Regions from separate parts of the Peribacillus sp. SRI_006 genome, predicted to be linked through region 3. Evidence: riboswitches for the same ligand, from Rfam matches in the RefSeq annotation. Region 3 holds a riboswitch; each other region holds the start of a gene.
The links. Region 3 has a riboswitch for S-adenosylmethionine ahead of AC2YHV_RS10455 (O-acetylhomoserine aminocarboxypropyltransferase/cysteine synthase family protein). Riboswitches for the same ligand answer to the same signal wherever they lie in the genome.
Positions count from the first base shown of each region.

Region 1: it holds a riboswitch for S-adenosylmethionine, as region 3 does, so the genes downstream of both, mmuP (S-methylmethionine permease) here and AC2YHV_RS10455 (O-acetylhomoserine aminocarboxypropyltransferase/cysteine synthase family protein) in region 3, are expected to answer to the same signal.
Region 2: it holds a riboswitch for S-adenosylmethionine, as region 3 does, so the genes downstream of both, AC2YHV_RS12930 (methionine biosynthesis PLP-dependent protein) here and AC2YHV_RS10455 (O-acetylhomoserine aminocarboxypropyltransferase/cysteine synthase family protein) in region 3, are expected to answer to the same signal.

Region 1 is NZ_JBYCZT010000009.1:34,379-44,328, reverse strand. It holds gene AC2YHV_RS14250 (SDR family oxidoreductase) at 1-434, shown strand, start outside; gene AC2YHV_RS14245 (hypothetical protein) at 462-965, shown strand; gene AC2YHV_RS14240 (alpha/beta fold hydrolase) at 958-2,010, shown strand; gene AC2YHV_RS14235 (nitroreductase family protein) at 2,195-2,794, opposite strand; gene AC2YHV_RS14230 (ring-cleaving dioxygenase) at 3,038-4,015, shown strand; gene AC2YHV_RS14225 (ring-cleaving dioxygenase) at 4,040-4,987, shown strand; gene AC2YHV_RS14220 (alpha/beta hydrolase) at 4,987-5,595, shown strand; gene AC2YHV_RS14215 (flavin reductase family protein) at 5,614-6,222, shown strand; SAM riboswitch class I at 6,458-6,560, shown strand; gene mmuP (S-methylmethionine permease) at 6,644-8,038, shown strand; gene mmuM (homocysteine S-methyltransferase) at 8,028-8,990, shown strand; gene AC2YHV_RS14200 (hypothetical protein) at 9,289-9,456, shown strand; gene AC2YHV_RS14195 (helix-turn-helix domain-containing protein) at 9,907-9,950, opposite strand, start outside.
Region 2 is NZ_JBYCZT010000008.1:36,664-46,613, reverse strand. It holds gene AC2YHV_RS12950 (ABC transporter ATP-binding protein) at 1-446, shown strand, start outside; gene AC2YHV_RS12945 (ABC transporter ATP-binding protein) at 443-2,461, shown strand; gene AC2YHV_RS12940 (type B 50S ribosomal protein L31) at 2,598-2,846, shown strand; gene metC (cystathionine beta-lyase) at 2,934-4,115, opposite strand; gene AC2YHV_RS12930 (methionine biosynthesis PLP-dependent protein) at 4,112-5,224, opposite strand; SAM riboswitch class I at 5,311-5,424, opposite strand; gene fumC (class II fumarate hydratase) at 5,751-7,133, shown strand; gene AC2YHV_RS12920 (hypothetical protein) at 7,243-7,485, shown strand; gene AC2YHV_RS12915 (ABC transporter ATP-binding protein) at 7,543-8,688, opposite strand; gene AC2YHV_RS12910 (PucR family transcriptional regulator) at 8,802-9,686, opposite strand.
Region 3 is NZ_JBYCZT010000006.1:153,285-163,234, reverse strand. It holds gene AC2YHV_RS10495 (YuzL family protein) at 1-97, opposite strand, end outside; gene AC2YHV_RS10490 (3-hydroxyacyl-CoA dehydrogenase/enoyl-CoA hydratase family protein) at 306-2,690, shown strand; gene AC2YHV_RS10485 (acetyl-CoA C-acetyltransferase) at 2,762-3,940, shown strand; gene AC2YHV_RS10480 (acyl-CoA dehydrogenase family protein) at 4,010-5,797, shown strand; gene AC2YHV_RS10475 (arsenate reductase family protein) at 5,939-6,295, shown strand; gene gcvH (glycine cleavage system protein GcvH) at 6,391-6,774, shown strand; gene AC2YHV_RS10465 (toprim domain-containing protein) at 6,870-7,235, shown strand; gene AC2YHV_RS10460 (thioredoxin family protein) at 7,239-7,547, shown strand; SAM riboswitch class I at 7,693-7,800, shown strand; gene AC2YHV_RS10455 (O-acetylhomoserine aminocarboxypropyltransferase/cysteine synthase family protein) at 7,900-9,210, shown strand; SAM riboswitch class I at 9,328-9,440, shown strand; gene AC2YHV_RS10450 (methionine ABC transporter ATP-binding protein) at 9,594-9,950, shown strand, end outside.

The sequences.
Region 1 (9,950 bases), on a different contig from region 3:
TAATGAATGTTAACGTTACAGGTACATTCCTGTTTTCACAGGCTGTAGCGAAGGTCATGAAGCAGCAAAATTCCGGAAAAATCATAAATATTGCATCGGTGTCTGGTCTTGGCGGGACGTTTCCTGAGCTTTTGGATACGATAGCTTATAACACCAGTAAGGGTGCCATCATTACAATGACCAAGGATTTAGGAGTTAAACTTGCTAGATACGGCATTCAAGTCAATGCAATTGCACCTGGATTTTTCCCGACTAAAATCACAAAGAAAATTCTTGAAAAGTCTAACTATGACATATTAGGTAAAACTCCGGCTGGCAGGTTTGGCGATGAAGATGATTTAAAGGGTGCCGCCGTTTTTTTAGCCTCACAGGCTTCTGACTATATGGTGGGTCATATTTTGATCATTGACGGTGGAATATCAGCATTAGTATAAACGGAGGAGAAAGGAAGGAAGAAATATATGGCGGAAAAATCCAATTTTTATAAAGGGCTTAAATTACTGGGCACACAAAAAGAGCAACAGCTGAATAGTAAAATTCAAAATCTGCTGAATAATCGCGAATTAATCGAAAGAGTGAGCAATAATGCGCAAATGCAGGTACCAAGAATAAATAGTCTTCAGGAAACCTCAGAAAGAATGTCCATCATCATGAATTATCCAACAAAAAAAGATGTGGCGAGTTTAGCGAAATTAGTCATCCAACTCGAAGAAAAAATTGATGGGTTGGAAGAATTGGTCTCTATACTAGTTGAGAATAGGGGCGGGAATGTCGGGGGTAATTCTTCAATTCGCAATAAAGGCAATGCCAATTCATCCCGCAGCATCAAAAAGAAATCAAGATTGGCATCCAATGAAAAGGAAGGGAGTAAAAAAAGGTTATCTGATTTTATAAATAACTCCTTATTGTTAAGCTCACAGCTGCCTGAGTTCAATTCAGTTGGTCAGGAGAATTCAAATGGCTAAGCGGAAAGTGCCGAAAAATCAATCTGAATCCAAAACTAAATGGCAACATTTATTGGATATTCCCAATCAGCCAATGCCTGAAATGGGACTGACTCCGAAAATAGCGGTGTGGAAAAAAAACAAGTCAACGCTTTGGTTTTATCCCTCAGCACAAAAAAAATATGATGTACCGGTTTTTCTTATATATTCACTAATCAATACTCCTTTGATTCTTGATTTATCTCCGGGGAATAGTTTAATAGAATCTTTTGTAAATGAAGGTTTTGATGTGTATTTGCTTGATTTTGGAAGCCCGGGCTTTGAAGATGGTGACATATCGATCGAAGATTATATCGTCGATTATATTCAAAAAGGAGTGCAGCGTGCAATACGTCACTCAGGAGCATCAGAAATTACAGTCATGGGGTTTTGCCTCGGAGGTACAATAGCCGCAATATATGCTGCCATTGCAGACGAGCCCATCAAGAATTTGATACTTTCCGTGACCCCGGTGGATTTCAGTGCCTCGGAATTTTTTGATCAATGGCAGGAAGCGTTAAAAGAAGGAACATCGGATTTTGACGAGACAATAGATATTTATCAAACGATACCGGCCAGTGCAGTTAAATATGGTATCAGGTTAATAACATCGCCCGTCTATATATCACCTTATTTATCTTTATTGAATCAAGCGGATGATGAAAAATACGTTCAAAACTGGCGCCGCTTCAATGCTTGGGCTAATGGGCATGTACCGTTATCCGGAGCAGCCGCAAAACAAATAACCAAGGATTTATTGATAAAAAATAGCTTGGTTAATGGTGGTTTTAAGGTAAGGGGAAAAAAAGCGAAGCTATCGAAAATTGATGCTAGTGTTTTGGTCATAGCAAGTAAGTATGATCGACTGGTCCCACAGGAAATGATTTATCCGGTAATGGAGCATTTAACATGTAAGGATAAGACATATAGCCTACTGAAAAGTGGACATGCTGCTAGACAATATTCCGGTGTACTCCCATATTATTTGAAGGAATGGCTTCCAGGGCGTTCTTCACCAATTCAATAAGATTAATAGGGGGATGTGAAATGTACGTGTTGAACGTCAGTGAGGATATCAAAATCATGCCGGTTGTTGAGTATATAGGCTTTGCGTCATTGATATTTTCAAAATTTTTTGCAACATTTCCGGATTACTAAAGCGAAATAAAATAAAAGGGCTGGCTCGTTAAGTAGAGCCAGTCTCTATTATATCATTGATAATATTTCACACGTTCTTCAAGTGGTGAGAAGTCTTTATCGCCAGGTTCTGCAGTGGGTTTTCCAAAAGGCAACTGTGCGATGAGTTTCCAATCTCGTGATATATCCCATGTCTTTCTCACTTCGTCATCGATTAAAGGATTATAATGCTGAAGGCTTGCACCAAACCCCTCAATTTCCAAGGAAGTCCATACGACAAATTGTAAAATGGCAGAAGATTGGTTCGACCAAATCGGAAAATTTTCGGCATACGTTTTGTATTGTTCTTGTAGCCTATTTATTTTGGCCTGGTCTTCAAAGAATAAAACCGTTCCATAACCATTTATAAATGATCTCATTTTTTCTTCCGTTTTTGTAAAATCTTTGCCATCGGCTGCTTTTTTTAATGTTTCTTTCGTGATATCCCATAATTGGTCGTGGCTTTGACCAGTTAATACAATCACTCTGGCACTTTGGGAGTTGAAAGCGGAAGGGGAGTATTGAACGGCATGATCGATAACTTCTTTAATCCTTTTATCAGGAACAACATGTTCCTTGCTAAGGGAATAATAAGAGCGTCTATCTTCAATTGCACTAAAAAAATCTTTAACCATATATCACAACCTCCATTCTTATACCGATTTATTTTGGCCTGTATTTTTTATTTTATGATAAGTGAATCCGGTTGAAATTATTTGAATGAAAATGGTTGACAATTTTATCACTGTCGTTTATCTTTAAATCAAGATATTTGCATTAAAAGTATTATGTTAGGTTAAATACCTTTAATTCGAGATATTATTAGCGGATTAATTCATCTCCGTAAGGGGAGATTTATAAAGATAGGAGTGGTACGGATGGAATTAAAAGGATTACATCATGTTTCGGCGATTACAGCAAAAGCGGGAAATAACTTTGAATTCTACACAAAAGTCTTAGGGATGCGATTAATCAAAAAAACGGTGAATCAAGATGATGTTCGTGTGTATCACTTATTTTATGGAGATCAAATTGGTTCACCGGGTACGGAATTGACGTTTTTTGAAATTCCGAATGCTGCCCGCACTCATGAGGGAAACAATAGCATTTCAGAAATTTCTTTAAGGGTGAGGGATGATGAAGCGCTAGGATATTGGAAAAAACGGTTTGTGGAATTCAATGTTGAGCACGATGAAATATCGAGCCGTTTTGAAAGAAAGGTGCTTTCTTTTAAAGATCCTGAAGGGCAGAGGCTTCTTCTGGTTTCCGATCAGGATAATAACGGCGTTGATGGAGGAGTTCCGTGGGATGGAAGCCCAGTCCCGCAAGAGTTTTCCATACTTGGATTAGGACCAGTAAAACTCACAGTACCCAATATTGAACAAACAGAAAGTGTTCTTATCGAGGTATTGGGGTTCAGGAAATCAGGCACATACCCATCCGCAATCAGGCGGCAAAATCCGATAGTCGTTTACGAGACAGGTGAAGGAGGAACTGGAGCAGAACTCCATATTGAAGAAAGGAATGACATACCTCGGGAAAGGCTGGGGAGGGGGGGAGTACACCATGTTGCCTTTCGGGTGGATGATGAAGAAGAATTGAGAAAATGGGTAGAAAAGATTAGTGAATCGAAATTCGTGAACTCGGGATATGTGGACCGCTTTTATTTCCGTTCACTCTATTTTAGGGAGCCGAATGGCATATTATTTGAACTAGCTACTGATGGACCTGGTTTTGAAGTGGATGAAGCTGAGCAGCATCTAGGTGAGAACCTTGCCCTGCCACCTTTTTTGGAATCGAAAAGAAAGGATATTGAATCGAATTTAAAACCACTTAATACAAAATCAACTAATTAATCAACGGGAAAGGAAGTAATCGGCATGCAAAAGCAAAATGCAGGGATACATCATATAACCGCAATTGTAGGCAATCCTCAAGAGAATGTGGATTTTTATGCTGGAGTATTGGGAATGCGTATGGTGAAGAAAACCGTTAATTTTGATGATCCAGGCACCTATCATTTATATTTCGGAGATGAATCCGGTTCACCGGGCACAATCATCACTTTCTTTCCTTGGCCTGAGGCATACCGAGGGACAATTGGCTCCGGACAAGTGGGGATTACAACATATGCCGTTCCGGAGGGTTCAATGGGCTTCTGGGAAAATCGTTTGGGTAAATTTAATATAGACTTTGAAAAGGTTTCACGTTTCGGTGAGGAATATCTTGAGTTCCAAGACCCACATGGTTTGCAACTTGAACTGGTTGAGCGTAAAGAAGGTAAAAATAGCGAGTGGTCATTCGGCGGTGTACCAGCTGATAAGGCGGTCAAGGGTTTCGGCGGAGCTGTATTATTGACGTCAAAACCGATCAAAACGATGGAACTATTAGAGGAAGTGATGGGCCTTCAAAAGGTTGGGGAAGAGGGCGATTTCATCCGCTTCAAATCCACATCGGATATCGGCAATTTGATCGATGTTAAAAAAACGGTTTTACCAAACGGTAAAATCGGAGTGGGAACTGTCCATCACATTGCATGGCGTGCGAGCGATAATGAAGATCATAAAGAATGGAGGGAGCATATCGGTAACCATGGCTATGGTGTGACACCCTTTACAGACCGACAATACTTCGATGCGATTTATTTCAGGGAAGATGGAGGCATACTCTTTGAAGTTGCCACAGATCCACCTGGCTTTGCTCATGATGAAACGAAGGAAACGATGGGCAGTAAATTAATGCTGCCGCCATGGTTGGAAGAAAAGCGGGAAGTTATGGAAAAAACGTTACTGCCGGCAGTGCCGAGACTACTAGAGGAGGATAAATGATGAAACATATTTTTCAAAAAGGAAGTAATCCAGAAGCTCCGTTACTACTGCTGTTACATGGCACTGGAGGAACGGAAACAGATCTCTTGCCATTATCCGAAATGGTTTCACCGGGTTCGTCCGTACTGAGCGTACGGGGAAATGTACTTGAAAATGGAATGCCCCGTTTTTTCCGACGGTTAGCTGAAGGGGTTTTTGATGAAGAGGATTTGATTTTCCGAACGAAGGAGCTTTATGACTTCTTGGAATCAGCGTCCGGAAAATATGACTTCGACCGTGACAGAGTGGTGGCATTAGGTTATTCCAATGGTGCAAATATAGCGGCAAGTTTGCTGTTCCATTACGAGGGGGCCTTACAAGGAGCGATTCTTCATCATCCAATGGTTCCAAGACGAGGGATTGCTTTGCCGTCCCTTTCAGATATACCTGTATTTATAGCTGCAGGTAAAAACGATCCGATTTGCCCGGCAGAAGAAACTGATGAACTTAATCAACTTTTACAGCAAGCTGGCGCTACAGTTGAAGTTCAGTGGGAAAATTACGGTCATCAGTTGACACGTTCAGAGGTTGATGCAGCAGGTTCATGGTTTCAAAAGAACTTTTTATAAGAATGAGGGGGAATGAAGATGATTTCTGTTAACCCTGAAAGTCTGACTGAACGGGATAATTATAAGTTTTTGACTGGAAGCATTATACCGAGACCTATAGCGCTGGTTACGACACAATCCGAAACCGGTACAATCAATATAGCGCCGTTCAGCTTTTTTAACATAGTCAGTTCAAATCCTCCGATGATTTCCATTTCTGTTCAACGGAAAGAAGGAGTTTCAAAGGATACAGCCCGAAATGCAATTCAAACAGGTGAGTTCGTTGTTCATATCACTGACGAAAATAATGTTGCTGATGCAAATCGAACGGCCAAGGAACTCCCATCTGAAGAAAGTGAATTGGGTCTTACTAATTTCAGGCTGGCTGTTAGTGATAGGGTATCCGTACCAGGATTGGAAGAAGCGAAGGTGCGTTTTGAATGTACATTAGAGCAATCGATTCCATTGGCAGGTTCCAAGAATGAACCTGGTTGTGATTTACTGATAGGGAAAATAGTCTGCTATCATATAGAGCAAGATATTTACCATAATGGCCGTATTGACCCGAATGGGCTAAAACCTGTAGCAAGATTAGCAGGTCATACTTATACAAAACTAGGGGAATTATTTGAAATAGAACGTCCTTAAGGAAAAAGAAAAAAATGGCGACATCTTTTAAGATGTTGCCATTTTTAAGACCAAAATGACCCCGGTTAGTTTTATTTGCCATTATAATACGCTTAGCGCCTGTTCCAAAAATAAGCAACCTTTTAATATTAATGCCGCAGACGCCATGATCGTTAGCATTTAAAAGGAAGTCTTTACATTCCGAAACAAAACTTGACAAATTTTTCATAGATTGATACAGTTATAAAAAAATAATTTCTTATCCAGAGAGGTGGAGGGACTGGCCCTATGAAACCTCAGCAACAGGTCTACAAAGACACTGTGCTAATTCCAGGGGGTGAAACCTTGATAGATAAGACCGTACGTGTTTATTTGTCAGTAACGCACTCTTTTTTAGAGTGCGTTTTCGTTTTTTCTGGATGCAAGATTAAGGAGAGTAAGAATGGATAACAAAAGGAAGCATGATTTTCAAAGGCAAATGCAAGCACGGCATATAATAATGCTATCGCTTGGCGGGGTGATTGGAACTGGTTTATTCTTAAGTTCGGGTTATACGATTCAACAGGCTGGTCCGTTCGGAACCATCCTTTCGTATCTGATTGGTGCATTGGTGGTTTATCTAGTCATGCTATGTCTAGGTGAACTATCAGTGCATATGCCCGAGACAGGTGCGTTTCATAGTTACGCAGCCAAATACATCGGACCAGGGACAGGGTATACAGTAGCCTGGTTGTATTGGCTAACCTGGACTGTTGCACTAGGTTCGGAATTCACGGCTGCAGGATTGTTGATGCAGCGATGGTTTCCATCGATCAGTGTCTGGATATGGAGTGCTCTATTTGCCATTTTGGTTTTGGCATTAAATGCGTGGACCGTTAAGTTTTTTGCTGAATCCGAATTCTGGTTTGCGTCTATAAAGGTATTTGCTATTGTAATATTCATTATTCTGGGAGCTGCGGCAATGATAGGTTTCATTCCAATGATTAACGCACAATCAGCTCCGTTATTTTCCAATGTTACAAGTGCAGGTTTATTTCCAAATGGTGCTTTTGCCATTCTAATGACGATGCTCGCGGTGAATTTTGCATTTTCTGGAACTGAATTGATCGGAGTTGCAGCTGGAGAAACTGTGAATCCGGAAAAAACGATTCCAAAGGCAATCCGTATGACATTATGGAGATTGATTATCTTTTTTGTAGGTACCATCGTTGTTTTATCCGCATTATTGCCTGTTTCGGATGCAAGCGTATTAGAGAGCCCCTTTGTTGCCGTTCTAGAACGAATTGGAGTGCCATATGCAGCGGATATTATGAACTTTGTTATATTAACTGCCATTTTGTCCGCTGCGAACTCAGGACTATATGCCTCATCCAGGATGCTTTGGTCACTTGCAGATAAGAAAACTATTTCACCAATATTTGCAAAATTGACAAAACGGGGTGTTCCCTTGAATGCAGTCCTTTTCAGTATGCTGGGCGGTGTTTTAGCACTTTTCTCGAGTATTATTGCGCCGGATACTGTATATATAGTGCTTGTATCCATTTCTGGACTAGCCGTGGTTATAGTTTGGATGAGTATTAGCGCGTCACAGTTTCTATTTCGCAGACGATATATAAACGAAGGAAACTCAGTTAATGATTTGGCTTATCATACACCATTATATCCATTCGTACCAATCGTTTCATTTATGCTATGTCTTGCTTCTTGCATAGGAATTGCATTTGATCCTACACAAAGAATAGCACTATATTGTGGCATTCCGTTTATTTTGTTTTGCTATGGAAGTTATTATCTGACACAAACCATAAAGAAAAGAGGAGTAGACCATGAAAAATAAAATTAACCCAATTGAAGCAATTTTACAAGGTCATTCAGTTATGATTTTGGACGGAGCTTTAGCTACAGAGCTTGAAAGTCATGGGTGTGATTTGGACGATCCCCTGTGGTCTGCACGTGTATTACTTGAAGATCCAGAAGTGATTTACCAGGTGCACTCTGACTACTTTCGAGCTGGTGCTGACTGTGCGATAACGGCAAGCTATCAAGCAACGGTTGAAGGTTTCGCCCTCCGCGGAATACAAGAAAAAGAGGCATTAGATCTAATCAGGAAAACGGTTTTACTAGCAAGAAAAGCAAGAGATGACTTTTGGAAGGAAGAATATCAAACGATTAGACCTAAGCCATTGGTTGCTGCATCAGTTGGACCTTATGGGGCTTATCTTGCAGATGGTTCAGAGTATGTTGGGAATTATGGTGTTTCAGATGAAACTTTGGCGGCATTTCATCGCTCACGAATATCAGCTTTGATTGAAGCAGGAGCTGACATTTTAGCATTTGAAACGATTCCTTCCCTGCAAGAAGCAAAAGTATTACATTCATTATTGAAAGATTATCCAGAAGTTTATGCTTGGCTGTCCTTTTCTTTGAAAAATGAAAAAGCGATAAGTGACGGCACATTGCTGGAGGAGTGTGCCAGATTGTTTGGGGACAGTGAGCAAATTGCCGCAATTGGCATCAACTGTGCGCCTGTATCAGTTATCACGGAAGCCATACAGGTGTTGCGTGCAAACACGAATAAACCAATTATCGTTTATCCGAATTCCGGTGAATCATATAATCCAGAAACTAAAACATGGCATGGTCCAGAATCATGTAATAGGCTCGATGTGAAATCTGAAGATTGGCACCATGCGGGGGCAAATATAATTGGAGGATGTTGCAGAACCGCTCCTCATCATATTGCGGGCATTTCAAGAAAGTGGCGACCTTCCGTGGTAACGTTCTCCTAGCCTTTTTTGTTATCAAAAATATTGTTATTAAATATGTAAGTAGTCGGGAAACCTATAAACAAAAAGAACAGGAATTTGGCGGTTCCTGTTTTTTTTGAGCTCTTTATTCAGATTCGAGTAATTTGAAAGGATTGAATTATTAATTTCTTGACACTTCAGAAATAAGTCGCGCAAGATCAGCTGGAAATTACAGGTAAACCAACCCTTTTGCAAAAACTGTAAAAAGAGAAATTAAATCATATTTTTTTCGTGCTTGGGAAAACTAGACAAACAATGAATGGAAAGGAGAGAATGAGTTATGAGTCGTGGTAAAAATTTTAATCATAAAGAAAAAGGACATCCAGGAAATTTACCCAATAATAGAATTAGCGAAGAGAAGGAACACAGCCGCCAGTATGAACAGATTGAGGATATTGTCACTCATGAAGCTTTCAAGAATAGGGAAAAAGAAGATGAAATGCCTTAAAATATGGAAATGCAGCATATCTGTTGAAACATTATATTGAGGAATTTTCCATTTCTTTAAGGATTCCAATAATAGAAGCACATGAATTAAGACATAACGCTCACTTCATGTTGCTTCTTTTTTGATTAATTCACCGGGGGAAACCATGATCTTTGCCATGTTTTTTCTTTCCTTGCAAATAGATAAAGAGGGAAAATGAATAAGTCTAAAGAGGACAACAGAAAATGAATGATTTTTAAAAAAAACCGACTATCTTCTATATATTAGTTAATGAAATTTAAATTTCTAAACAAGGAAATAATTACGTGCAACCGTCAAAATGGGCGAACCGACTATCCTAATTGATGAAAGCCGCGGTATATTACAGTTATAATGAACATGTCAGGCAGTATAAGAACCTGCTGAAGAAGTACGGTTCTTTTACCAAACCAGTTTAAACTCAATGTCTGCCTATGTTTCATTTTGTTTATCGCGATTTATTTCCACTTCCCGTT
Region 2 (9,950 bases), on a different contig from region 3:
AAATGGATGCAACGGAAGGTGAACTGGCTGAAGCCATCCGGCTTGCGGATTTTGAGAAGGATTTAATGATGCTGCCAAACCGATTAGAGACACTCGTCGGTGAGAAGGGTGTCGCTCTGTCCGGTGGACAAAAGCAGAGGATCTCGATTGCCAGGGCATTGATCAAAAATCCGGAAATCCTTATATTGGATGATTCCTTATCCGCTGTCGATGCAAAAACGGAAACGACGATCATCGAAAATATCCAAAATGAACGGGCAGGGAAAACGACCATCATCACAACCCACCGCTTATCAGCCGTTCAGCACGCGGACAGGATTATCGTATTGGACAGCGGAAAGATCATCGAAGAGGGGACTCATGCGGATTTACTGCTGAATGATGGCTGGTATAGGGAGCAATATGAACGACAGCAGGTTGACGAAGGAACGGAGGTGAAGGCATGAAGGTCGTAAAGAAACTTTTTAATTATGCTGCCCTTTATAAAAAATTGATCATTGGCGCCCTGATCATGCTTGCTCTTTCGGTAGCGGCCGATTTAACGGGTCCTTTCGTTGCCAAGAAAATCATCGATTCACATATACTTGGCATCGAATCTTCCTGGCATGAAGCAGGTAAAGGAAAAGATGCAGTTAAGTATGATGGAAATTGGTATAAACGGGCTGATTACTATTCAAAAGGTGAGAAGAAAGGCAGGGAAGTCCATGTTCTGCAGGTTGGCAATCAATTTGTCTTCGTAGATGAAGCTGTCCCTATCGATGGGCGCAGAACCTTGGAGAACCAATCATTGATCATCAAGAAAGACGGGAAAGAGCAACGTGCGCAAGCAGTGAAATTGACGAGTCAGGAAGTGATGGGATTTTATCAACCGGAAATCCCGCGGATCATTAAGCTTGTGGCTTTTTATTTTAGCCTTGTCATCCTTTCCTCCATTTTTCAATATGGCCAGAGTTTTTATTTACAGAAAGCGGCGAACCGAATCATACAGAAGATGCGAAATGATATTTTTAGGCATATTTCCCGTCTGCCGATACGTTATTTTGATAATATGCCAGCGGGTAAAATTGTAGCCAGGGTCACTAATGATACGGAAGCGATCCGGGAATTATATGTAACCGTGCTCGCCAACTTCTTCTCGAGTACCATTAATATTTTCGGCGTTCTAATTGCTTTATTTATTCTGGATCCACGAGTCGGTACCATTGGCCTTCTACTTATTCCGATCATCGTTATCTGGACGATGGTATACCGTAAATTCGCCTCGAAATATAATCACATCATTCGGGAACGGGTCAGCGATATTAATGGAATGATTAATGAATCCATTTCTGGTATGAGCATCATTCAGGCATTTGGACGTGAAAAGGAGACGAAGCAATCTTTTGAAAATCTGAACCGGGAGCATTTTTCCTATCAAAATAAAATGCTCCATTTGAATTCGTTGACGGGTGGAAACTTGATTGGCGTCATTAAGCTTTTGGCGCTGATGGCCTTCGTCTGGTATTTCGGCGGGATTTCCCTTACAGCGGGTTCGGCCATTTCCTTAGGGATGATGTATGCAATTGTTGATTTGATCAGCCGCCTGCTACATCCGCTTCACGGAATCGTCAATCAGTTCGCTAATCTTGAACAGGCGCTTGTTGCAGGGGAGAGGACGTTCAGCTTATTGGATGAGGAGGGATTGGCAGTCAGCGATGAAAACATATCCAGATACAAAGGAAACGTACAATTCGAAAATGTTTCTTTTGGTTATAAGGATAAAAAATATGTGTTAAGGGACATTTCCTTCTCCGCTAAACAGGGGGAAACGGTTGCTTTAGTTGGCCACACCGGTTCAGGAAAAAGCTCCATAATGAATTTATTATTCCGCTTTTATGACAGCAGTGAAGGTCAAATCAAAATCGATGGCAGAAATATATTGGATATCCCCCATCAGACGCTTAGGGAGCATATGGGGATCGTCCTTCAGGACCCCTATTTATTTACTGGCACCATCGCCTCCAATATCAGTCTCAATCATAAAGGCATCACAAGGGAAATGGTTGAAAAAGCATTAAGAGATGTCGGGGGGGACAAAGTGCTGAAGCATCTTCCTTTAGGGCTTGACGAGCCCGTGATCGAAAAAGGCGGAACGCTGTCTTCCGGACAGCGTCAGCTAATCTCTTTTGCCCGTGCCCTTGCATTCAATCCGGCCATATTGATCTTGGATGAAGCGACAGCAAGCATCGACACCGAAACCGAGGCAATTATCCAGGAGGGTATGGAAGTGCTGAAAAAAGGGAGAACGACCTTCATCATTGCACATAGGCTTTCCACGATAAAAAATGCCGACCAAATTCTTGTACTGGAAAAAGGGCGGATTGCAGAGCTTGGTACACATGAAGAATTAATGGAACTGAAAGGGAAGTACTATCAAATGTATGAACTGCAGGCAGGTCCGCATAAAGGCATGGCTGGCTGAACACAAAGGAATAAGGGTAGATCATCTAGATTAAACTATAATGAAGGTACCGACTTTTGGTACCTTCAAGCATAATGGTTGATAATAGTAATCATTACGTTTAAGATATACCTATACTGACGATGAGGTGATAATAGTGAAACAAGAAATTCATCCCGATTATCAACAAGTGGTATTCATGGATACCAACAGTGGGTATAAATTTTTGACAGGCTCCACTAAGACGTCCAATGAAACAATCGTTTGGGAAGACGGCCAAACATATCCTTTATTAAAAGTGGAAATCAGCTCGGATACGCACCCTTATTATACAGGAAAGCAGAAGTTTGCTGAAAAAGGCGGACGGGTGGATCGTTTCCTGGATAAATATAATATGAAGAAATGAGAGTTAGGCCATCGGGATATCGATGGTCTTCTTTTATTGATGGAATAAAAAAGGTGCCCATAAAATATGAGGCACCCATTACTTTAATCATTTTGCAGCAATTGCTTCCCCTTTGGCAATATTGACGAGGGCAGCTTCGAAGTCCTTGATTAAATCGTCCGGATTTTCCAGTCCGACAGAGAGGCGGAGCAAGCTATTCGTAATGCCTCGCTTTTCCCTTTCATCAGCAGGCATGGCCGCATGGGACATTTTGGCCGGGTAGGATAATATGGATTCTACCGCTCCCAGGCTTACGGCAAAAACAGGGAGCTCGACAGTGTTCACGAAGGAACGGAAGATTTCCTCACTTTCCAATTCAAATGAAAGGACCGCCCCTGCTCCGAGTGACTGGCCTTTCTGGATGGCGTGCTGTGGATGATCGGCTAGGCCGGGATAATATACCTTTTTCACCAAGGGCTGCTCCTTTAAGTAGGCTGCAATCTTTTCGGCCCCTTTTTGTGAATGTTCCATTCTAACTGACAAGGTTTTCAAGCCTCTCATTACGAGCCAGGCATCCTGAACACCAAGGACCGCTCCAAAGGAGTTTTGAAGCGAACCGAGTCTTGCCGCCAATTCCGGATCTTTCACGACCGCAAGCCCAGCTACCACATCACTATGTCCGGATAAAAACTTCGTCGCGCTATGAAGGACAACATCAGCGCCCAGATTCAGCGGTTTTTGCAATGCGGGCGTCAAGAATGTATTATCAACAAAACTTAAGGCACCGGCTTTTTTTGCGATATCACATACAGCTTGAATATCGGTCACTTTAAGTAAAGGATTTGAAGGCGTTTCAATGTATATGGCCCTGGTATTTGGCTGAACCGCCGCTTTGACACTTTCAAGGTCCGTCATGTCAACGAAGGTATGCTCAATATTGAAACGGTTCAAAACGCTTGTGACCATCCTGAACGTTCCGCCATACACATCTTCGGAAATGACGATATGATCCCCGGCAGACAATAGCAGGAAGGCTGTTGAAATGGCAGCCATACCTGATGAAAAGGCAAAGCCGTGAGTGCCTTCCTCAAGTTCGGCAATGATGTCTTCAAGTGCCTCGCGGGTTGGGTTCCCGCTTCTGCTGTAGTCATATTTGCCGAATTGATCGATATCGGATTGATGGAAAGTCGATGCATGCTGAATGGGGACGCTCACACCGCCCGTTGCCGGATCGAATTTATGTTGATTATGAAGTAATTTTGTTTCAAAGCTAAAATCATGATCTGTCATCGTAGTGCCTCCCTTTTTACATGTGCGAATGCTTGCTGCAAGTCACCAATCAAATCGTCGCTATCCTCGATGCCAACGGAGAAGCGGAGCAGTCGATTACAAACACCGTTTGCCGTTCTGACCTCAAGCGGTATATCGGCATGTGTTTGTGTGGCAGGATAGGTGATGAAGCTTTCAACCCCTCCCAGGCTTTCTGCAAAGGAAATTAATGAGAGCGATTGTAAAAATGGGTTGACCGCCGCTTCATCAATGATGCGAAAAGAAATCATGCCGCCTCGGCCCGGATACAATACGTCCGTAACACAATCATGCTCCGATAAGTATTCTACAAGTATCTTGGCATTCTTTTCATGACGCTCCATCCGCAATGCCAGGGTTTTCATTCCGCGCATCAACAGCCAAGAATCAAATGGGCTCAAGACAGCTCCAGTGCCATTATGATGGAAGGCAAGTGCATCACATAATTCAGCGCCGCTAGCAACGATCAGTCCGGCGAGCACATCATTATGACCACCGAGATACTTGGTTGCACTGTGGATCACAATATCAGCTCCAAGCAAGATTGGTTGTTGAATAAGAGGCGTGTAAAAAGTGTTATCAACGATTAGCAATAAATTATATCGTTTAGCCAATGCGGCAACGGCGCTAATATCCGTTTGCTGCATAAGAGGGTTAGTGGGAGTTTCGATGAAGATGGCTTTCGTGTGAGGAGTGATGGCTTTTTCGATATCCTCCAAACAACAAGTGTTTACATAGTCACACTGCAATCCCCATTTTTTAAAACCTTGTTCTAACAGCCGATATGTACCGCCATAAAGATCTTCACTGACAATCCACGCATCCCCGGATTTAAAAAGGGCGAGTATAGTGGAGATGGCGGCCATTCCTGAACTGCAGGCATAGCCTTGGTCTCCTTTTTCCAGATCGGCGATGGATCGCTCCAATAGCTGGCGGGTAGGGTTACCTGTCCTTGTGTAGTCGAATCCCGTCGATTGACCGATTCCTTCGTGGCGAAAAGCTGTTGAAAAGTATACCGGCGGATTGACTGTTCCTGTCGCCGTTTCACTGCGATTTCCTAATTGAGCAAGATATGTTTCAGGTTTATACATGGTTTTCACTGCTCCTTTGAGTTAAATAAAATAAAAAAAAGTCTTCTTTAAGAAGAAGACTTTGATTAAGTAGGGACGAGTCATTCTTCTTATCTTCCAAGTTCATAAACTTGTGGAATTAGCACCTTTTCATTGGTTTGAAACAAATGAAGGTTGCTGAGGTGTCATCGGGCCATTCCCTCTACCTCTCTCGATAAGAGTTTAGATTATTCAATTTCTTTTGAATTTACTATATATACAAAACACTGTCAAGGGCAATTTGGGGATGATGATGTGTTGGTGTTCATGGCCAGGTCAATTGAAGCCTAGCGGTGCCTACACTTTATGTGTCAAAAAAGAATATCCAAATTTTCATCTAAATATGAATGGCCTAGGATTTTTCAGAAATATGGAAAGGGTCAGCGGGATATTTTTGCTTTAAAATAATAAAGTTTGTACAATGTATGGAGAGAAAGAATAATCCGACATTATTCATTTCATATGCAAAAATTCTTCAATGAATAGTGCAAACTTAGGAGGAGAACACATGGAATACAGAATCGAACGTGATACGATGGGTGAAGTGAAAGTTCCTGCTGATAAATATTGGGGAGCACAAACTGAGAGAAGCCGTAACAATTTCAAAATCGGTAACGAAAAAATGCCGATAGAATTGGTTCGTGCATTTGCATACGTTAAACAAGCTGCTGCAAAGGTGAACTATGATCTTGGCGATCTTTCCGAAGTTAAAAAGAACGCCATCGTCAAGATTTGCCGCGAAATCCTTGAAGGTACGCTTGATGAACATTTCCCGCTTGTAGTTTGGCAAACGGGAAGCGGTACGCAAAGTAATATGAATGTGAATGAAGTGGTCGCTAACAAAGGGAATGAATGGTTAAAAGAAAATGGTGAATCGGAAATCCTTCACCCGAATGATGATGTTAACAAGGCACAAAGCTCAAATGATACTTTCCCGACTGCCATGCATATTGCAGCCTTTATGGAAGTCGCTGAAAAATTGGTTCCTGCCATCAAAGCACTTCGTGATACATTCGATACAAAAGAAAAAGAATTTTGGGATGTCGTGAAAATCGGCCGGACACATCTTCAAGATGCTACACCCTTAACATTAGGACAAGAAATTTCCGGTTGGAAAGCGATGCTCGATAAAGATTTGGCGATGATTGAGGAAAGCAGCCAAAAACTATTGAACCTTGCTCTAGGCGGAACGGCTGTAGGAACCGGAATCAATACAAAGAAAGAATTCCCGGGACTTTCTGCCAAACAAATTGCAGCGGATACAGGATATCCTTTTGTCACATCTGATAATAAGTTCCATGCATTGACTAGCCATAACGAAATCGTCTACGCACACGGTGCTTTGAAAGCATTGGCGGCAGATTTAATGAAAATTGCGAACGATGTCAGATGGCTTGCAAGTGGACCGAGAAGCGGAATCGGAGAAATTGCCATTCCGGAAAACGAGCCGGGCAGCTCCATCATGCCAGGTAAAGTCAATCCGACCCAAAGTGAAGCGCTTACCATGATTGCGACACAAATCGTGGGTAACGATGCTACAATTGGCTTTGCAGCAAGCCAAGGTAACTTTGAATTGAATGTATTCAAACCAGTCATCATCTATAACTTCCTGCAAACGGTCAAATTATTGACGGAAGGCATTCATTCCTTCAACGATAATTGTGCGGTTGGCATCACTGCAAATGAAGATAAGATCAAAGAAAATGTAGAGCGTTCCCTTATGCTGGTAACAGCATTGAACCCGCATATCGGTTATGAAAAAGCAGCCAAGATCGCCAAAACCGCCTTCAAGGACAACTCCACGTTAAAAGAAGCGGCATTGAAACTGGAGTTCCTGACGGAAGATGAATTCAAAGCATGGGTCGATCCTGCTAACATGGTTAATAAATAATTGGATGGAAGCACCCTCCCTCTAACATTAGGGAGGGTGTTTCCATGTGTTAAAATACTGGAATCGACAAATACTGAAATCATAAGTATCTGGAACAGGAGGAAAAACAATGTCTATATGCCCGCTTTGCAACGGTCTAAGAAAAATTCATGTGGATTGCCCGGAATGCGGCAGTGAACTTGAGGATAAAGGGAAATTCATGGATTATGCTGATGATTACAGTGCTTATATGGATATCGACATACTTAAAGAAAACGACGGATACCCTCAATCCCTTCAAAAAGGGCAATGCCCCCATCTCATGAAATGCCCTGAATGCGGACATGATGAAGTGGTATTGGTCCAGGAATGAATCGCCCTTTATTTTAATAAACGTAAAAAGACCCATAATGAATGGGTCTTTTCATGTTTAATTGGCAGATAACTTCATGCTTTCCTGCATCTGTTCATCTTCTTCAACTAAAATGCGATGTTCGGTCCCTTTATCAAAAAAGTGCGCTTTATTCATGTCGAGGGCAAGTTCGATCTTTTCGCCTGCCTGGATAATGTTATTGGCATCGACCCTTGCAACGAAGTCCTGCCCCTCTAAAGTGGAGTAGAGCATGATCTCCGCGCCCATGAGTTCGGCTACATCAATTTGGGTCGTGAATGTAGTGTTAGGGGACTCCGTGAAATAAGCTCCTTCATTATGGAAATCTTCCGGACGGATTCCAAGGATTACATCTTTTCCGACATATCCTTGATCACGTAGCATTTTCATCTTAAATTCAGGTATTTCAAGCGTTTGTTCGCCTATTTTGATTGTGCCTTCTTTTAATGTTCCGGTAAAGAAGTTCATGGCAGGCGATCCGATAAAGCCGCCGACAAACACGTTTATTGGTTTCTCATAAACATCCTTTGGAGCACCGACCTGTTGGATGATACCATCTTTCATTACAACAAGACGTGTCGCCATGGTCATTGCCTCTGTTTGGTCATGTGTGACATATATCGTTGTGGTGTCGAGCCGTTTATGGAGTTTAGCTATTTCCGCGCGCATTTGAACCCGCAGTTTTGCGTCGAGATTGGATAATGGCTCATCCATCAAGAAAACTTTTGCGTCCCTTACAATTGCACGACCAAGTGCAACACGCTGGCGCTGACCACCTGAAAGCGCTTTAGGTTTCCTGTTTAGAAGCTCTTCAAGTCCGAGAATCCTTGCCGCTTCATTTACTCTTTGCTTGATTTCAGCTTTTGGCGTTTTCCTGAGCTTTAATCCGAATGCCATATTGTCAAATACAGACATATGAGGATATAAGGCATAGTTCTGGAAAACCATCGCAATATCGCGATCTTTAGGGGGGACATCATTGACTCGCTTGCCGTCTATGTATAAATCCCCTTGGGAAATGTCTTCCAGTCCGGCAATCATCCTTAATGTCGTTGATTTACCGCAACCTGAAGGTCCCACAAAAACGATGAATTCCTTATCGGCAACACGAAGGTTGAAGTCTTTAACAGCCGTCACCTTTTTATCATAAATCTTGAATATATGATCTAACACTAACTCTGCCATGAAAAATCCCCCTTTTAAACTCTTAGATTACTTGTACCAATTAGCTATAGTCTAAGCTATAGGTTTTGAAAAAAGTATGGGCATATTGCACAAAAAAGTGTTTACATTGGAAATTAATCATTCAGTAAAAGTATCAAGTATGCAGTAAGGGCATGACGGAAGTTTCTAATATCGAGACCAGTTTTTTCAGAGAATCTATCGATTCGGTATTGTAAGCTGTTCCGATGTATATAAAGCTGTTTGGCGGCATATGTGGCATTGGAGTTACATTCGATATATGTTTTAACCGTTTTGATAAGCTCAGTATCCTGCTTGGTCTTGCCAAGAATTTCATTGATAAACCAATTTGCATTCTTAAAGGATGGATCATTTATTAATGAGTATGGGATGATGTCTGCCAAATCAGTCACTTTTATATCCGGCAGATGCACCTGTGCCACTTCAAAACACTTTTTCTCCTGAGTCCAGTGATGGCGAAGGTCTTGATCTACAGGGTGAAATCGCCCGGTGAACATACGGGTCTTTACATAAAAGTCACTTTCAAGTGTGGAAGTAATGGCGATCAGTTCTTTATTTGATAATGGTTCATCCTTGTCCGGTTCAATTAAGACGCCTGCCGTTTCATTTTCCCAAATAATAGCTGCGTCAGATGGAACGAAAGCGAGGAAGGCCCCTTCAAAATCGGAGTTGGAAAAATCAGCATGAGTCAACTTGAAATGAAGGAATCGAACATTCTCCCAGCTCGTTAAAGGCAATGGTGCATTCGGTTCGGATAAAAAATTTTTCCATGATGAGCCTGGATGTGCATTGAGGTTATTTGGGTTTATGGAAGGAACAAAAAGCAGTTCCAATAAACGGATTTCTTCTGCTGTGATTTCTGAACGGGGAATACCAAGTATACTTCTGAAGTCTTCGAACCAAACATAATTAGAAATATCATCAGTATCCTTTTTATTGGTAAGAGCGTTCGGGAATTTTTGTTTAAGATTTTCAAGCATCGGTTCCACCTTCTTTCTCCCTTTCCATATCATTATAGCGAAAAAGAATAAAATTCAAAAGATTAGGATATCTTTAGTTTTTCCGAGAAGGGAAAACCAAAGAAAAGTTGCAAGTATTATTAATTTCAGGAGAGGGTATTGCGTATGCTTTATGGAATATCGGTTAAGAGGAGGAGATCCATGAACATTTTAATATTGGGGGTACACGGTTTTTAGGCCGATATATAGCAAAAGCTGCAATAGAGAAGGGGCATGATGTCACAC
Region 3 (9,950 bases):
TGATTCCATGTTGACGTTCAGCGCCAGGGCCGGCATTGCCTTTAACACTTGCTGCGCTCACGGCTGCTTTAGAAGGATTATCTTTACGCTTCATTATATAAGTCACCTCCTGCCCGGTTATTTTTTACTGAACGGAGGAGAAATAACCGAAAGAATGCGGAGAAAAAAATATATTTTTTCCTGTTTAATCATTGCGGAATTTCCAAATATATTCTATATTAGTAATAAGAAAAAATATTCAAAATTTTTTTGAATTAAAAATGAATGAGCATTCATTCAATAAATTGTGTAAGGGGGATATAAACTTGGTTCGACAAATACGAAAGGCTGCTGTTCTAGGGTCAGGAGTTATGGGATCAGGGATTGCTGCACACCTTGCTAACATCGGCATTCCGACTTTATTATTGGATATTGTACCTCGTGAACTCACTGAGGATGAAAAGAAAAAGGGACTGACATTAGATAATAAACAAGTGCGTAACCGCATCAGCCAAACGGCGATTACGAAACTTTTAAAACAGAAACCAGCTCCGCTTTCGGCTAAGGGAAACATCGCGTTGATCGAGGCTGGAAACCTGGAAGATGATATAAGTCGTTTAAAGGATGTCGATTGGATCATCGAAGTGGTCGTTGAGAAGCTTGAGGTTAAGCAAAGCGTATTCGCCCAGGTTGATCAGCATCGTAAACCAGGAAGCATCGTTTCATCGAATACATCCGGAATTTCAATCGAAGCGATGGCAGAAGGACGTTCGGAGGACTTTCAAAAGCACTTCCTGGGAACTCACTTCTTCAATCCGCCGCGTTATCTTAAATTGTTGGAAATCATCCCTACTAAGGCAACTTCTCCAGAAGTGCTCGAATATATGAAACGATTTGGCGAAGATGTTCTTGGAAAAGGTGTTGTCGAAGCCAAGGATACCCCCAACTTCATCGCAAACCGCATTGGAACTTATGGTTTATTGGTCACTTTGCGGGAAATGCAAAAAGGCGGATACAGTGTCGGTGAGGTCGATTCGGTTACAGGTCCGTTGATTGGAAGGGCAACTAGCGCCACTTTCCGGACACTTGATGTCGTTGGATTGGATACCTTTGCACATGTTGCCAGAAACGTTTATGACCAGGTGGACGGAGAAGAAAAAGAAGTTTTCAAGATACCTGATTTCATGAATGAAATGCTTAAGAATGGGTGGCTTGGAAGCAAGTCAGGACAAGGATTCTTCTTGAAAAAAGGCAAGGAAATCCTTGAACTGAATCCCGAAACCCTTGAATATGCTGCACGAAAAAGATTAAAAACGCCTTCCATCGAAATGGCTAAACAGGCCAAGGGCTTGGATAATAAAATGAAAGCGCTTGTTTATAGTGAAGACCGTGCCGGCCAATTGCTATGGAATGTCCTGAATCCGGCGCTTGTGTATTCTGCCCAGCTGCTTGGGGATATCGCGGATGACATCGTGGCGATCGATCAAGCGATGAAATGGGGATTTGGATGGTCCACAGGCCCATTTGAAACCTGGGATGCGATAGGTGTAGAAAAATCGCAAGCCCGAATGGAAGCGGAAGGCATTACAGTCCCGCAATGGGTGAAGGATATGCTTGCTAAAGGCATCAAGTCATTCTATAAAGAAGAAAATGGCATAGTTCACTATTATGATAATGGTGAATATAAAGAGCTTGTCGAAAATCCTAAAGTGATCAATCTTAAAGCGATCAAGAAGCAAAAAGGCGTAATCAAGAAAAACAGTGGCGCAAGCTTGATCGATATCGGCGATGGAGTGGCTCTGCTTGAATTCACTTCGCCGAATAATGCAATCGGTCTGGATATCATACAAATGATCAATGCCGCGGTTGACGAAGCGGAAACGAATTTTAAAGGCCTGGTCATCGGAAACCAAGGAAAGAATTTCTGTGTCGGCGCTAATATTGCAATGATGCTGATGGAAGCGCAGGATGACAATATTTTTGAACTCGATATGGTCATCAGCCAATTCCAACAGGCGATGCTTAAAATTAAGTACAGTGCAGTTCCTGTAGTGGTTGCCCCGTTTAATATGACACTTGGCGGGGGTGCTGAAGTGTCCCTTCCGGCAGCGCGCATCCAGGCAACGACTGAAACGTATATGGGACTAGTGGAACCTGGTGTCGGCTTGATCCCAGGCGGCGGCGGGACTAAAGAACTTTATGTGAAGACGTTGAGGAATATGCCGAAGGGCGTTGACTTTGACTTACAGAAAGTGGCCAACCAAGTATTTGAAACGGTCGCCATGGCAAAAGTTTCGACCTCCGCCGAGGAAGCGAGAGGGAATAATTTCCTTGATTCAGCTGATGGAATAAGCGTGAATGCAGATCATCAACTATATGATGCGAAACAGGCGGTACTTTCCATGCATGAACAAGGCTACACCGCTCCAGCCCGCACAAAGATCCCTGTCGTAGGTGAAACTGGATATGCCGCACTGCTATTAGGGGCGGAATCCATGCGCCTTTCAGGATTCTTATCTGAACATGATCTTGTCATAGCCAAAGAGCTGGCATACGTCCTGGCAGGGGGGAAACTCCCATTTGGCACGGAAGTAGATGAACAGTATATCTTGAACCTGGAAAAACAGGCATTCCTAAAACTGATTTCGACTCCGAAATCCCAGGCAAGGATGCAGCACATGCTCGTTAAAGGTAAACCACTCCGTAATTGATGAATAGATGAAGATATGGCCAAAACGAGATCAATAGATCGATAGCTTAAAAATGAGTAAGGGGGATCCTCATGAAAGAAGCGGTAATAGTAGCTGGAGCAAGGACTCCGGTAGGAAGAGCGAAAAAAGGTTCTCTTGCTAGTGTACGCCCTGATGATTTAGGGGCTCTTGTCATAAAGGAAACGTTAAAGCGTGCAGGGAATTATGAAGGAACGATAGATGACCTGATTATCGGTTGCGCAATGCCTGAAGCGGAACAAGGCTTGAACATGGCGCGTAACATTGGAGCATTGGCGGGATTGCCTTATACAGTACCGGCCATAACGATTAATCGTTACTGTTCAAGCGGGCTGCAAAGTATCGCATATGGAGCGGAAAGGATCATGCTCGGCCAAAGTGATACAGTCATTGCAGGCGGAGCGGAATCCATGAGCCTTTTGCCAATGATGGGCCATGTAACACGTCCGAACGCGAGACTAGCGGAAACGGCACCGGAATATTATATGGGTATGGGGCACACTGCTGAAGCCGTTGCCAAAAAATACGGCATTTCCCGTGACGATCAAGATGCATTTTCTGTTAGAAGTCATCAGAAGGCGGCTAAGGCCATTGCAGAAGGAAAGTTTTCCGATGAAATCGTACCGGTTGACGTTACCCTTCGTTCAGTGGGGCCAGATCTTAAGTTAAAGGAAAAATCATTTACTTTTACACAGGATGAGGGCGTTCGTCCAGGAACGACTGCTGAAGTGCTGAAAAAATTAAGACCTGCATTCTCCGTTACGGGATCCGTAACAGCAGGGAATTCATCACAGACGAGTGATGGTGCAGCCGCGGTCATGGTCATGGACGGGGAAAAGGCTTCTTCCTTGGGGATGAAACCGATGGGGAAATTCCGTTCCTTTGCTGTAGCAGGAGTACCGCCTGAAATTATGGGCATCGGACCGATTGCAGCCATACCTAAAGCTTTGAAGCTAGCGGGTCTTGAATTATCGGATATTGGTTTATTTGAATTGAATGAAGCCTTTGCTTCCCAATCCATTCAAATCATTCGTGAGCTCGGATTGAATGAAGAGATTGTCAATGTAAATGGCGGAGCCATCGCCCTAGGCCATCCGCTAGGATGTTCGGGAGCAAAATTGACATTAAGCCTGCTTCATGAAATGAAGCGCAGAAACCAACAGTTCGGAGTCGTGACAATGTGTATCGGCGGCGGGATGGGTGCTGCCGGAGTGTTTGAATTAATGGCGTAATCCGACCCCTTCCGGAAGCTGTCATGCTTCCGGCGGGTTTACTATCTTAAACACATAGGAGGAAATAACATGTCCAATCAAACTACAGATAACCTCATTAAAGGCGGGGCCTTCTTAATAGAAGATATTACGTATGATCAAGTGTTTACACCGGAAGATTATTCTGATGAGCATAAAATGATTGCCAAAACTTCCGAGGAATTCGTAGTGAATGAAATTCTGCCGCAGGTTGAACATTTAGAAAACCATGAGTTTGACCGTTCCGTTAAATTACTGAAGCATGCAGGTGAAATCGGTTTACTTGGTGCTGATGTTCCTGAGGAATACAGCGGATTGGGTCTCGATAAAATCAGTTCGGCATTGATTACGGAAAAAATGGCACTTGCAGGCGGTTTCGGAATTACGCATGGTGCACATGTAGGTATCGGCTCTTTGCCAATCGTATTATTCGGGAATGAAGACCAAAAGAAAAAATACCTTCCTTTACTAGCAACGGGTGAGAAGATTGCTGCGTATGCCTTAACGGAACCAAGCTCAGGTTCAGATGCCTTGGGAGCAAAAACGACAGCGAAATTGAATGCAGAAGGAACACACTATATTTTAAATGGTGAAAAACAATGGATTACAAATGCAGGTTTTGCAGATGTCTTCTGTGTATACGCCAAAATCGACGGCGAACAATTCTCCGCTTTCATTGTTGAGCGTGATTATAAAGGCGTATCAACTGGGGCTGAAGAAAAGAAAATGGGGATCAAAAGCTCATCCACACGTACTTTAATCCTCGAAGATGTTCATGTACCAGTCGAAAACCTTTTGGGTGTAGCCGGAAAAGGTCATATCATCGCTTTCAATATCCTGAATATCGGGCGCTATAAATTAGGCGTCGGTGCTGTCGGCGGATCTAAACGTGCCCTTGAGATTACAGCTGCTTATACGAATCAACGTCAACAGTTCAAAACGAAAATTTCCGATTTTAACTTGACGAAAGAAAAACTTGCAACAATGGCAGCTAAAATTTATGCAGCAGAAAGTTCTGTATATCGTACGGTTGGCCTTTATGATCAAAGACAAAGCAAATTGACGGATGAGCAAGTGAAAGATGGGAAATCAATGGCGGCTGCAATCGCTGAGTATGCCATCGAATGTTCATTGAATAAATTCTTTGCTTCCGAAGTATTGGATTACGTTACGGACGAAGGCGTACAGCTTCATGGCGGTTATGGTTTCATGCAGGAGTATGAAATTGAAAAAGCATATCGCGATTCCCGTATTAACCGAATCTTTGAAGGTACAAATGAAATCAATAGATTGCTTGTCCCGGGAACATTCCTGAAGAAAGCACTTAAAGGAGAATTGCCGCTACTTCAAAAAGCTCAGGGCCTGCAAGAGGAATTAATGATGATGATGCCGGAAGAACCTGGCGATGAGCCACTGGCACAAGAAAAAATGCTTGTTAGGAACGCTAAGAAAATCGGTATTCTGGCAGCTGGGCTTGCGGCACAGAAATATGGCAAAAATCTTGATCAAGAACAAGAAATCCTCTCCAACATTGCTGATATCGCATCCCTTGCCTATGCAGCTGAATCCGTGGTATTGCGTACGGAAAAAGCAATTGCAGCTACAGGTCTTGAGAAGAACAAACAAAAAGTGCTTTACACTGAAATCTTCGTTCAGGAAGCTTTCAATGAAATAGAACAGCATGCAAAGGAAACGTTAATTGCAGTGGAAACAGGCGATACTCTTCGCATCATGCTTTCATCGCTCCGTAAACTGACAAGACACACTCCGATCAATGTCATTGCGAAAAAACGCGAAGCATCCGTCAAAGTAATCGAAACGGAAAAATATGCTCTTTAAGCAATGAGTCAGAATCCGTAAAGGGAATGCCCGTAAAGGCATTCCCTTTATTTCCTTTGATGAAATCGCATTGGAAATTCAAAAGACATTTCGTTGTATTGCGTGGTAAAAACGGGTATTCTATTGATAGGTGGTGAAATGATGGGCTTAACATTATATTGGTACCCAAAATGCGGTACATGCCGTAATGCGAAGAAGTGGCTGGATAATCATGAACTGCAATATGAAGCGATCCATATAGCGGATAATCCCCCTTCGCGAACTGAAATAGAACAACTATATAAAAACAGCAATTTGGAGTTGAAGAAGTTTTTCAATACTAGCGGTCAAAAATATCGGGAGCTGGGCTTAAAGGATAAGCTGAAAGAAGCTTCTGAAGCAGAGATGCTTGATATATTGTCCACAGATGGAATGCTTCTGAAAAGGCCGATTGTTACGGATGGCACCAAAGTGACGGTAGGATTCAAAGAAGAGCAATTCGAACAGGTTTGGAACTGAAATTTCACAAAATATTTGGTTAATTCCTTACTTAAACAAACAATCTACCTTATAATGGAATAGATAAAATAAGATGTACATATGGAGGGTTAATTATGACAACAACACCAAAAGAACTTCGTTACACTAAAGAACATGAATGGGTCAAAACGGAAGATGGAACAGTGCGCATTGGAATTACGGCATTCGCACAGTCCGAGCTAGGGGACATCGTATTCGTTGAGCTTCCGGAAATCGGCGATGAATTGAAAGCGAACGAACCATTTGGAAGCGTTGAATCCGTTAAGACCGTTTCTGAGCTTTATGCACCTATCAGTGGCAAGGTTGTTGAAGTGAACGAAGATTTAAGTGACAACCCTGAATATGTAAATGAGTCCCCTTATGAAAAGGCATGGATGGTCGTGCTTGAACCATCTAATAGCAGTGATATTGAAAACTTGATGAGCGCTGAAGAGTATGAGAGTTTAATCAACGGTTAAAAAAGAAAGGAGAGGGGGGACTGAAAAGGCCTGCTCTCTTTTTCATTTGTACAGTGGGTGAGTTGCGCACATAATTCGTGAGATGGAGTGATGACATGGAGTGGGGCGAATTCGATAAAGTGATCATTGTAGAAGGCAGTTCCGATAAAAGAAAAGTTGCCTCCGTTTTAAATGAAGATGTGGAAATAAGATGTACGAATGGGACCATATCATTAACTAAGCTGGATGAATTAGTGGATGAATTGATGGACCGTGATGTTTATCTCCTTTTTGACGCAGATGAATCAGGAGAAAAGCTGCGGAAGCAGTTCCGAAGGGAAATGCCGGAAGCGAACCACCTGTATATTAATAAAATGTACAAAGAAGTGGAGAGCTCACCCGAACATCATATCGCAACTGTGCTCCTATCTGCCAATATGAATGTGAAAATGAAATTTTTAAGTCAAAGGGTGAACGACTAATTGATGCAAGAATGGAAAGAAGAAGAGTGTAAGCTTGCTGTTGAAAAAGGTGAAACCTTTTGCTTATATTTATATACACCTTTATGCGGAACCTGTCAGGTGGCCTCCAAGATGCTGACGATATCCTTGGAGCTTTTCCCCGAATTGAAGGCAGGCAAAATGAATATGAACTATATCCAAGCAATTGCCGAATCATATGAAATCGAAAGTGTTCCTTGCTTATTGCTTTTCAAAGAAGGGCAGCTGCACAAAAAAATATATGCCTTTCAATCCGTTCCTTATTTGTACGGATTGCTTAAGGAAATCAGTTAGGAAACCAATCAGAACCGCGGTTGGTTTTCTTTGTTGCTGACATTTGAATGAGGGCAGGAAATAAACAAAGAATATTCTAACAATTCATTGACTGATTTAATCTAAAATGCTATATTTTGAATTAAGTAATGGCAGAATTTAATAGTTCTTATCAAGAGTGGCGGAGGGACTGGCCCGACGAAGCCCGGCAACCGGTATAAATTTTTATATACGGTGCTAATTCCAGCAGAGTGTTGGCTCTGGTAGATGAGGTGTGTTCTTGAAACCTCTTCTTATTGAAGTGGTTTTTTTGTTTATAAAAAGCCAGATTTCATATAAATCCAACTAAATCCATAGAAAAAGGTGAAATTAAATGTCAGAGAAAAAGTTGCGTTTTGAAACATTGAGTGTTCATGGCGGTCTGCAAGCTGATGAAACAGGTGTCCGTGCCGTTCCTATCTACCAAAGCAATGCATACTTGTTCAAGGACACCGACCATGCAGCAAATTTATTTGGCCTGAAGGAGAATGGCTATATATATTCACGGCTTCATAATCCCACGGTCAGCGTTTTTGAGGAAAGAATGGCCTTATTGGAAGGCGGTATCGGCGGATTGGCAACGGCAAGCGGAATGGCTGCCATCTCACTTTCAATCCTGAATATTGCTGCTGCAGGGGATGAGATTGTTTCAGCCTCTACATTATATGGCGGTACGTATAACCTTTTCGAAAACACTCTTCCTAAATATGGGATCAAAGTGAAGTTCGTTTCTCCCGATGACCCTGAGAATTTCAAAAGGGCGATTACACCAAGAACTAAAGCCATTTTTGCTGAAACGATCGGAAATCCAAGTTTGAGGGTGCTCGATATTGAAGCGGTAGCGGAAATCGCCCACGAAGCCGGCATACCTTTAATCATTGATAATACCTTCGCGACACCGTATCTTTGCAGACCCATTGATTTTGGAGCGGATATTGTCATCCATTCCGCTACAAAATGGCTTCTTGGAAATGGAACGACGCTAGGCGGTGTCATCGTGGATGGAGGTAAATTCGATTGGAACTCGCCGAACTATCCTGGCTTCACGGAGCCTGACCCAAGTTACGACGGTCTGGTATACGCCGAGGCAGTTGGCCCTGCCGCATTCATAACGAAAGCCCGGGTCCAGTTACTACGTGATTTGGGCCCTGCGCTAAGTGCCCAAAGTGCATTCCAGTTCACGCTTGGACTTGAAACGCTGCATGTAAGGATGAAAGAGCATCTATCAAACACCAAGTCTGTCATCCAATATTTAAAAAACCATCCTGCCGTGACCTGGGTTTCACATCCTGGTGATGAGGATCATCCCGATAAAGCCCTTGCGGATAAATATTTGCCAAAGGGAGCTGGATCTGTCGTCACATTTGGGATTCAAGGTAATCGCGAAGCTGGGGCAAAACTTATCAATTCGGTGGAATTATGGTCCCATGTGGCGAATGTAGGGGATGCGAAGAGCTTGATCATCCACCCAGCAAGTACGACCCATCAACAATTGAATGAGGCGGGTCTTGCGAAAGCGGGTGTAAGTGCCGATCAAGTCCGTTTATCGATTGGGATTGAAAATGTAGACGACTTAATAGAAGATTTGGAGCAGGCAATTGAAAAGGCGACGAACATCGTCTCCTTGACTTCCAAAACGCTTTAAGCAAAGTTCCTGTTCATTCTTGTACTAGAAATAATATACATTGCGCTCCTTTTTTATCTATGATAAAATTTCTCCATACTAAAGAACTTAATGATGTACAAATATTCTATATATTAGCTCTTATCAAGAGAGGTGGAGGGATGTGCCCGATGAAACCCGGCAACCGACAAGGAGATTTCCTTGGAAAGGTGCCAATTCACACAAAGTTTAATCACTTTGGAAGATGAGAGGAAGGCCTGTTTCTTCACCTGCCTTTCTGCTCATGCAGAAAGGTTTTTTCTATTTTAATTGGGAAAACTTTTACATGATAGGAGAAACAGACTAATAATGTAGAGAAATCAACTAAGTTCATAGGTTTTATTGGATAAAAGAGGTGAGGGTTAATGATTACATTGACGAAAGTCAGTAAGCTGTTCCGAACAGGAAAAGGAAACAGTGAGACGATCAAGGCTGTAAATAATGTGAATGTTGAAATAAATAAAGGCGAGATTTTCGGGATCATCGGTTACAGTGGAGCGGGGAAAAGTACTTTGATCAGAATGCTCAATGGATTGGAAACACCGACAGAGGGATCCGTTGTGGTGGCTGAAAAGGAAATTTCAAAAATTAAAGGGGCTCAGCTCCGTAAGGCCCGTCAAGAAATCAGCATGATTTTCCAGCATTTCAATCTATTATGGTCAAGGACCGTTCAGGAGAATATATCTTTCCCGTTGGAAATTGCAGGTATTTCTAAACCTGAA